2 regions of the Lysinibacillus sp. A4 genome follow, and region 1 is predicted to be linked to the other one. Evidence: predicted binding sites of a transcription regulator. Region 1 holds the regulator's gene; the other holds the start of a gene.

Region 1 (5,336 bases):
CCGATCTTGCTACGCATTTTTTTATGGGGAAACTCCATAATAAAGAATAATTTTTCAGAAAATAAGAACTTTTATATTCTCAATATATAATGTTCATCTTTTTTAAAATTGTGTTATACTAATCACCATAAAGTATATAATTAATTAATCTGAGTATGTACTCACAGGAGGATATTATAAATGACAGTATCAATTGCTATTAATGGTTTCGGGCGTATCGGACGTATGGTTTTCCGCCAGGCTATCGTACAACAAGATTTAAACATCGTTGCAATTAACGCAAGCTATCCTGCAGAAACGTTAGCACATTTGATTAAGTATGACACAAATCACGGAACATTTGAAGGTACGGTAGAACCAGCAGGCGATGCTTTAGTTGTAAATGGTAAACGTGTTCAAATTATTAGTGAACGTGATCCTTTAAAATTACCTTGGTCTACAATGGGTGTAGATATCGTTATTGAAGCTACAGGAAAATTTAATGAGCGTGATAAAGCAGCTATGCACTTAGCAGCTGGCGCGAAAAAAGTAATCTTAACAGCACCGGGTAAAAACGAAGATGTAACAATTGTTTTAGGTGTAAATGATGACAAATTGGATATTGCTAAACATGATGTTATTTCAAATGCTTCTTGTACAACAAACTGCTTAGCGCCAGTAGCAAAAGTATTGAATGACACATTTGGTATTGAGAATGGTTTAATGACAACAGTTCATGCTTATACAAATGACCAAAAGAACTTAGACAATCCGCATAAAGATTTACGTCGTGCACGTGGATGCGCCCAATCCATTATCCCAACATCTACAGGTGCAGCGAAAGCATTAAAATTAGTTTTACCTGAATTAGAAGGTAAAATTCATGGTATGGCACTTCGTGTTCCAACACCAAACGTATCTTTAGTTGATCTTGTAGTAGATTTAAATACAGATGTAACAGTTGATGCAGTCAATGCAGCATTTGTAAAAGCGGCAACAGAAGGTCCAATGAAGGGTATCCTTAATTTCTCTGTTGAGCCATTAGTATCTTCTGATTACAATACAACAACTTATTCTTCAACAGTTGATGGACTTTCTACAATGGTGTTAGGCAACCGCAAAGTAAAAGTACTTGCTTGGTATGATAACGAGTGGGGCTACTCTGCACGCGTTGTTGACCTTGTAAAAAAAGTGGCAAATGCTTTAGAAACGGTAAACGCGTAATAATTTCTATAGAGAGCACATTGAAATCGAAAAGGTTTCAATGTGCTCTTTTTTTACAGAAACTTTTCTTGTACTTCAGGTGCTTTAGATTTATCATGAGCTCACAAACGTGAATGCACTTTTCTTACATGTAGGAAATTTGTTATAATAGATATATTAAATTGTTGTAAACCAGGAGAGTAATTATATGAGATGTCCATCTTGCCAATTTAACGGAACGCGTGTTGTGGATTCGAGGCCAGTAGATGATAATAAAGAAATTCGTAGACGTCGTGAATGTGAGTCATGTGGCTTCCGTTTTACAACGTTTGAAAAAATTGAAGAGACACCATTAGTCGTTGTGAAAAAAGAAGGTTCACGAGAAGAGTTTAGCCGTGAGAAGGTGCTTCGTGGGCTTATTCGTGCTTGTGAAAAACGTCCAGTGGCACTTGATGTGCTGGAGGAACTTGTTCTGTCCATTGAAAAAGATCTTCGTCGTATTGGAAATTCGGAAGTACGCTCAGAAGATGTTGGCGAAATGGTCATGGACCGCTTAGCCAAAATTGATGAGGTTGCCTATGTGCGTTTTGCGTCGGTCTACCGTCAGTTTAAAGATATCAATGTCTTTATTGAAGAAATAAAGGACATTATTCAACGTCAAACGGAGAAGAAATCATAGCAAACAGAGAGGATGAATGCCGTTGATTCATTTATATAAGGAATTGCAGCCTGGCGATCCTTTCGACATTCGTCTACCTCATGCATTTTCTACACAAGAGCGTCAATTAGTTACATTATTTTATCAACCATTAACGGGATCAGAGCCAGTTAGCCTCTATTTAACATTATGGGCAGAAGCAGAGCAAATGCCAAAGCAGCAAATGACACATTATTATTTAATGAATGTGCTAGGGCTACCAATTGGTAAAGTGTTTGAGGCTCGTATTGCTTTAGAAGCTATTGGTTTGCTGCGTACATGGAAAAAAGAAAATGCTGGTGAGCGTAGTTTTTTATATGAGCTACAGCGCCCATTAGATGCAGATAGCTTTATGAAAGACCCGCTACTGTCGATGTTTTTGTTTAGTAAAATTGGAGAGCAGGCTTATCGCAACTTACGTCAGCGCTTTATGTCACCTGTAAAGGACACGGCGTTTAAGGATGTATCTCGTGCTTTTATTGATGTCTACAAGCCTGTTCATGCCAATATTCCATCAGATTTACAAGTGGATACGAGTCCTAAGGATAAACAAAAAGTGTATCCATTTTATTTGGAGCAATTCGATTTTGATTTATTGCAAGCCGGTTTGTCAGAGCAATTGGTACCTTCCAATTTGTTGACATTTGAAGTGCGTGAAGCTATAGCCAAGTTGGCATTTTTATATCATTTAACAGCCCTTGATATGCAAAAAGTAGTCATACTTGCTTTAGATGATGATTTAGGCATTTCTCAGGAACGTTTACGAAAGGCTGCTGCTGATTTTTATAAATTAACCGTATCCAAGGAGCCGCCAAAACTTGCCCGTGTCACCGATCCTCTACCAGTAGCAGAAGCGGGACAAAAAACCAAGGATCAGGAACTTCAACACTATTTAGAAACAACGGCGCCTGTCCAAGTTTTAAGAGATATAAATAATGGTAAAGAACCATTACAAACCTCAGTCCAACTTGCAGAAAATTTAATCGTTCAACATGGCATGCCAATTGGAGTGGTTAATGCATTGTTAGAATACGTTATGCTAACAACAGATATGAAGCTCCCTAAAAAATATGTGGAAACGATTGCTGATCATTGGGTACGAAAAAATGTCCAGACCGCTAAGGAAGCAATGGAACTTGCACGTCAAGAGCATGATAAATATACAGCTTGGAAAAACAAGCCGCAAACGTCCAATAAAACGAGTCAACAGACAAAAGGACGTTCAAGATATCAACGTGAAGAAAAAGTGCCTGAATGGTTCTATAAACGAAATGATAAATCCGATGCAGGAGAATCCCCGATTGATCATACTGATTTTGAAAAAGAAAGACAAAAAATTCTTGAAAAATTAGGGAATATACAAAATAAGGTAGGTGAATGACAATCGAACCCATTAATGGACCACTAAAACGAGCAATTAATGTACCTTCATTTCAAGCACGATATGAAGCGATGCGACGAGAAATTTTAGAACATCCGCGTGTGGAGGAATTTATAGCTCAACATGCAGAAGAACTAAACTACGAGAACATTGAGCGAAACCTACCAAAGCTTCAAGAATATATTAGTCAATCTACTGTGTGCTGTGGCTGTGACAATACTGACAATTGCACAAATTATTTAAAAGGCTTCATCCCGCAGTTAAGAGTTGTCAGAAAGTCGTTAGAGATTGATTATGTCCAGTGTGAGCAAAAGATACGTGAGGACGAGCGCCGAGATGTTGCCAACATGATCGCTAGTATGCATATGCCAAAGGATGTATTGCAAGCTACAATAAGTGATTTATTTATAGATGACCATTCACGAATCGATATTGCCAATAAAGCAACAGATTTTGTAGATAGTATAATAGAAACAGGAAAACTACCGACAAAGGGCTTTTATTTATACGGTGAGTTTGGTGTAGGGAAGTCCTTTGTACTTGGTGCTTTGGCCAATCAATTAGCTAGAATTAAAGTTAAATCTGTGGTAGTTTTCGTTCCAGAGTTTTTACGAGAAATGAAAAATGCCATTGGCGATAATACATTGAATGAGAAAATTGATTATATTAAAAAGGCTCCTGTCTTAATGCTAGATGATTTAGGCGCGGAGACAATGACTGCCTGGACACGTGATGAAATATTGGGGACTATTTTCCATTATCGGATGGCAGAGCAATTGCCAACTTTTATTACGTCTAATTTTAACTATGAAGAATTAGAGCATCACTTAGCTCAGTCACAAAAAGGTGATATTGAGGTTGTCAAAGCGGGACGTATTATGGAGCGAATTAAAGCCCTAACCGTGCCGATCGAAATGCGAGGCAAAAATCGTCGGATGTAACATTGATAGTTGCATTTTTCGACAATCGAGCGTATACTGACTCATATACTTAATATCAATATGCATTGATGAGGACATGAATTTTGTGTATCAGCTTTTAGAGAGGGAAGTCATCGGCTGAAAACTTCCTAGTATGGGCACATTATTTACTACCTACTGAGCAGCGAAAGGGATAATCTTTCGCCGGTCCCTAGCCCGTTAGCTAGCCTTGAGCTTCGTCTGACTTTATGTAAGTCGGAAGGAAGAAGGGTGGAACCACGAGCATACGCTTCGTCCCTTTTGTGAGGGACGGAGCTTTTTTTATTTTTCTCAGATTTCATTGAAATAGTGGTGGCTCCGCTCATATAGGAAGATAAGTCGCTCGCGAAAGTGGTTAACTTGCTCATAGAGAGTAAGAAAATACTCAGAAGCATGAAGATGCCGCTCCGATTGCACTGAGAAATGCTTAAAAAAGCAATGACTCCGCTCAAACCAAGCCGTAGAGTCACACAAATATTGCTCCAGCCAATCATCAAGCATGATGTATTTATCAAAAACAAAGGAGTGCAAAGATTATGTCAGAAATGATTAAATTAACTTTCCCAGATGGCGCTGTAAAGGAATTTGCAAAAGGCACATCAACGGATGACGTAGCATTATCTATTAGCCCTGGCTTACGTAAAAAAGCGTATGCAGGTAAAATTAATGGTGTGTTAGTGGATTTAAAAACACCAATTGAAGAGGATGCAACTATTGCAATCATTACACAAGATGATGAGGCAGCACTTGAAATTTTACGTCACTCAACTGCCCATTTAACAGCGCAAGCTATTAAACGTCTATTCCCAGATGTAAAGCTTGGGATTGGTCCAGTAATTGAAGGTGGTTTCTACTATGATATCGACTCACCAACACCAATCACTGCTGAAGATCTACCAGCCATTGAAAAAGAAATGAAGAAAATTATTGCTGAAAACCTTGAGGTAGAACGCAAAAATGTAAGCCGTGCAGAAGCACAAGCCCTTTATGAAGAAGTTGGCGATGAGTATAAATTAGAATTACTTGAAGCCATTCCTGCAGATGAGCAAGTATCTATTTATTATCAAGGCGAGTTTTTTGATCTTTGCCGTGGTATCCACGTACCATCTACGGGTAA
Region 2 (5,336 bases), on a different contig from region 1:
CTGGAAAAATAAAAAGAGACTAGTTGTGACACTAGTCTCGGAAAAACGTCAGAATAACAAATATCATTTACTCACAGATGTCTACATGAAATAGGTTAAATATTTTATGTAGCATCGCTTATAAAAGCTGTATTACTCCTCTGTCCTTTTGCCTGAGATAGTGAACCCTTCGGCGACGCAATGTGCGCTCTCTCCAGAACTGCTCCTGCTATAGTTTGATCCATAGCATTCATAGCTTATTAACTTGATAATCAATTATTATTGTAAGATATTATACATCCTAACAGTGCTTCTAAAATTATTCAACAATAAATTTTGACTATTTTCAGAAAAATAGAAGAATGGGGTTCGTAACAGGCATATCTCTAACGAAAAATAGTATTTTTGGTCATACAAAGTGTTTCGTGAAGGGGTTTTTAATATGAGATGGATTATTGGAAGATTGCTCAACATAGCTGTCGAAGTGCTCAAACATAAGTGAAAACCGCTCCAAAAGAGTGTGGAAGTGCTCAAACAAATGAAAAGGACGCTCAAAAAAGTGGACGAAGCGCTCATTTTTATGAGGACCCGACTCAAGTAGCGAACTCGTTCAAAGTAGACTTTGTATCAAAAAGGGGATTATAATGCGTTTTGTTGCTTTACTTTTTTAATTTAATGACATGAAGCTCGTACAGCATCATTTGAAATAGATATAATATAGTAGAAACTCTGAATTTTTTAAAAAAGAAGTCGTCTCATAGTACTTTGAGACGACTTTTTCTGATGAGAGCATTAATATTTTTTTGCTTTTATTTTACCTGTCCAAGTTTTGAAACCACCTTGAAGTTGGTAAATTTGGTTGTACCCACGTTTTTTAAGAAATAGTGCAGCACGTGAGCTACGGCCTGTATTTTGACAGTATAGATATACTGGTAAATCTGGGCGAATTTCTTTATAACGTTGACGTAGTGTTGTCGAAGGAACATTTCGTGCACCAAGAATGTGACCAGCATCAAATTCTTTTTGCTCACGAACATCGATCAGCTGGGCTTTACGATAGCCTTCTATGAATTGCTCTTGTGTTAGGTTGGTTACGGCTTTTTTGAGTCGTAGTGCATTAATTCCGATATATGCAATTGTGACTACTAAAACGACACCGATTGTGATAAGTATGTCCAAGATTTTCTTACCCCTTTCTATCTTCTCTATTATTATAAAAGATGCGCTAGCGATAGTCCAATGAGTTTGATAAAATTAACTAGGTTGTAGCGAAATCGCTTTTTTCGTTACACAAGCAATCGTTCGCAATTTGAACTGTAGTATACTATTCGTTAAAGTTGACCCACAGGTGGGGCCTGATGGATCATTTTATATTTGTAGGAGATGAGCATATGACAACTTGGTATTTTTTAAATTCAGGGAAATGTAGTCCTTCTTTTAATATGGCACTAGATGAAGCCTTACTTGATTGGCATAGTGAGGGGTTAATTCCACCAGTAATTCGTTTCTACGAGTGGGAGCCTGCGACATTATCCATTGGTTATTTTCAACAAGCTAAAAGAGATATTAATTTAGATGCTGTGCGTGAACAAGGCTTAGGTTTTGTACGTCGACCAACTGGTGGACGAGCTGTCCTACATGAACATGAGCTAACTTATAGTGTCATTGTGACGGAAAGCTATCCGAATATGCCAGAATCTGTGACAGAGGCATATCGTGTGTTAAGTGAGGGAATTTTGCAAGGTTTCCATAACCTGGGTATGGATGCCTATTTTAGTGTACCTGATACAGAGGAGAAAAGAGCGGACCTGAAGAGTCCAAAAAGTGCTGTTTGCTTTGATGCACCAAGTTGGTATGAACTTGTCGTAGAAGGGAAAAAAATAGCTGGAAGTGCTCAAACACGTCAAAAGGGTGTCATTTTACAGCATGGCGCCATTTTATTAGATTTGGATCAAGAGAAATTATTATCCGTATTTAATTTCTCCAGTGAAGAAGCGAAGAATCGTATGCGTAGAAAGCTACCAGAAAAGGCTGTTGCCATCAACAGTCTTGTAAAAGAGCCAGTGACAGTTGAACAATGTGTGACAGCTTTTAGAGATGGTTTTGCAAAATCGTTGCAAATTGAATTAAAACCATTTACACTTTCTGAGGAGCAATTAGAATATGTCCAAGCTTTAGAAGAAAAAAAATATGCTTCAGATGAGTGGAACTTTAAAAAGTAAAAAATGGTATGAAAAAAATATTTTTTAACGTTCAATCCTAGTCATAACAAGTAGTTCTGAATCTATTAAAAAAAGCAAGAGTTGAATTAAAAAACTATATATAGTATCTTTTTTAAAGACATATACACAATATGTAGTGTTTAACAACACGAGATATTGTGTATTTATTTTGTAATGAAGAAAATAAGGGAGGCAAAACGATGGTACTCACAAATCATCAACCCGAAGTAAACAATCAATTTGAACAGTTAAACAAAGATATTGAACAATTCCCGCAGGTACATCCCGTAACATCTGATATGCATATTACACACAAAGGTGTATCGAGACTTGTCATGATCGATCGCTATTCGTTTAAAGACACAGAAAAGAAAACATTGAAAGCCGGCGACTTTGTTGTATTAACGGTAAAAGCTGATCCGAAATTTCCTGCACGTGGTTTAGGGACAATTCAAAAATTGGATATGTCTACAAAAACAGCAGAGATTTTGATTGAAGAAGATTATCGTAGCGCATTAGACGATCCGCAAGAGCAAGAAACGGGTGTGATTACGCGTTCAATTGACGTGCTAGAAAAGCCTCTTGAGATATATTATGAACAAATTGCAAAACGAAATGCAACGGGCCTTGCCGCTGTTGAAAAAACACCAGAAAAACGCCAAGAATGGTTTGAAAAATTTTATGAGCAATTAGTATCCTTGAAATTCATTCCAGCTGGACGAGTGATTTATGGAGCTGGATCTGAAACTGATGTAACCTTCTTTAACTGTTACGTGATGCCATTTGTCGCTGACTCTCGTGAAGGTATCAGTGATCACCGTAAGCAAGTTATGGAGATTATGAGCCGCGGTGGAGGTGTTGGAACAAATGGTTCAACATTACGCCCACGTAACACATTAGCTCGTGGTGTAAACGGTAAATCATCTGGTTCTGTATCCTGGTTAGATGACATTGCTAAATTGACACATCTTGTGGAGCAAGGTGGATCACGTCGTGGCGCACAAATGATTATGCTAGCAGATTGGCATCCAGATATTGTGGAGTTTATTATTTCCAAAATGCAAAATCCACGTATTCTGCGTTACCTGATCGAAAATACAACGGATGAAACAATCATCCGTCTAGCCAAAGAAAAATTAAACTTCAAGCCACTTTCTATGCAAGAAGAAGCGATGTATCAAGGCATCGTGAATTATAAAAACATTGAAGGCTTAGGTGGATTTGATACAGCGATCATTCGTGAGGCTGAAAATAAATTACGTGATGGTGGCACGTACACTGTTCATAACCCAGAGTTTTTAACAGGTGCCAACATTTCTGTGACATTAACAAAAGAATTTATGGAAGCAGTTGAAAAAGATGCTGACTTCGAGCTTCGTTTCCCAGCTGTTGAAGAATATACAAAGGAAGAAATGAGCGTTTACAACACGAAATGGCATGAAGTTGGTGATGTTCGTGAATGGGAGAAAATGGGCTATAAAGTCCGCACATACCGTACAATTAAAGCAAAAGAGTTATGGAATTTAATTAATGTATGTGCAACATACTCAGCAGAGCCAGGTATTTTCTTCATTGACAACGCCAATGACATGACAAATGCAAAGGCATACGGTCAAAGTGTTGTAGCGACGAACCCATGTGGCGAGCAACCACTTGCACCATATTCTGTGTGTAACTTAGCTGCTGTGAATTTAGCACAGTTTGCGAATAAAGAAAATCAATCAGTTGATTACGAAGCACTACGTGAAACAGTTCGTGTTGGTGTTCGTATGCAGGATAATGTGATTGATGCGACACCTTACTTCTTAGAAGAAAACCGTGTACAAGCTCTTGGTGAACGTCGTGTTGGATTAGGCGTTATGGGCTTAGCCGATTTGCTGATTTACTGTGAAAAAGAATACGGTTCAGAAGCAGGGAATGCGTTAGTCGATGATATCTTTAAAACAATCGCTGAAACTGCGTATGAGGCGTCTACAGAGCTTGCGAAAGAGCGTGGTAGCTTCCCGTTCTTAGTAGGTGCTACAGACGAAGAAACAGCACGTTTACGTAAAGCCTTTACAGAGACAGGCTTTATGCAAAAAATGCCTGCTCATATCAAAGAGCAAATTTTAGCGACTGGTATCCGTAACTCACATTTATTAACGGTTGCACCAACAGGGTCCACAGGAACAATGGTAGGGGTAGCAACAGGTCTTGAGCCATACTTCTCCTTCACGTACTATCGTTCTGGTCGTCTAGGTAAATTCATTGAAGTAAAAGCTGAAATTGTCCAAGAATATTTGAACCGTCATCCAGAAGTAAATGAGCAAGAGCTTCCAGAATGGTTCGTTACAGCAATGGAGCTAAAACCAGAAGCGCATGCGGATGTGCAATGCATTATTCAAAAATGGATCGATTCCTCTATTTCTAAAACTGTAAACGCACCAAAAGGCTATACAGTACAGCAAGTTGAAAAAGTGTACGAGCGACTATATAAAGGTGGCGCTAAGGGTGGTACGGTCTATGTTGACGGTAGCCGTGATTCACAAGTACTTACACTAAAAGCAGAAGAAAATGATATGGATCAACTTTCATTTGAAGAGGAATTGGTTGAAGAACATACAAAACGTCCAGTCGTATTAGTAGATACGATTCAAGCGTTAGAGTCAACAACTGTTATTGGCTCAGACGTTGGGAATACATGCCCAGTATGCCGTAAAGGCACAGTCGAAGAAATGGGCGGCTGTAATACATGTACAAACTGTGGCGCACAGTTGAAATGCGGTCTATAAATTAAATTTAATAACAGTTGTAACTTTTTACCCCTTTAGATTAAGATAATCTAAAGGGGTATTTTTGTGTAAATGGGAATATTTACTTATTAATTTAGATAAGAAGTATTGAAATGAGAAGGGGGATGGAAGTATGGATGTTTCACAAATAGTTGAAAGAATTGATGAACTTTTTAATGTAACAAATCAGGAAATCTATGCTAATGAATCTGGGGTTACATACAAGGCAAATAAAGAAGTGAAGAAAATAGGATACTGTGTTAACCTAACGCTTGAAACGATAGAGGAAGCAAGAATTCATGGAGTGGACATGATGTTAACACACCATGATGCATGGGATGAAATCTATGGATTAAAAGAGGCA

Evidence for each region. Region 1 encodes NrdR, which represses ribonucleotide reductase genes. Its sites were predicted from a motif close to AACACNATATATNGTGTT; they were not measured.
Region 2: the regulator NrdR is predicted to act here: its motif matches at 2,325-2,342, upstream of NY607_RS22120 (vitamin B12-dependent ribonucleotide reductase).

The regions. Positions count from the first base shown of each region.
Region 1 covers NZ_JANWTB010000003.1:432,987-438,322, reverse strand. Annotated here, with positions in the region: gene NY607_RS07610 (glyceraldehyde-3-phosphate dehydrogenase) at 181-1,203, shown strand; gene nrdR (transcriptional regulator NrdR) at 1,391-1,861, shown strand; gene NY607_RS07600 (replication initiation and membrane attachment family protein) at 1,878-3,260, shown strand; gene dnaI (primosomal protein DnaI) at 3,263-4,201, shown strand; gene thrS (threonine--tRNA ligase) at 4,756-5,336, shown strand, end outside.
Region 2 covers NZ_JANWTB010000015.1:51,762-57,097, forward strand. Annotated here, with positions in the region: glycine riboswitch at 131-207, opposite strand; gene NY607_RS22110 (rhodanese-like domain-containing protein) at 772-1,158, opposite strand; gene NY607_RS22115 (lipoate--protein ligase family protein) at 1,371-2,201, shown strand; gene NY607_RS22120 (vitamin B12-dependent ribonucleotide reductase) at 2,402-4,972, shown strand; gene NY607_RS22125 (Nif3-like dinuclear metal center hexameric protein) at 5,106-5,336, shown strand, end outside.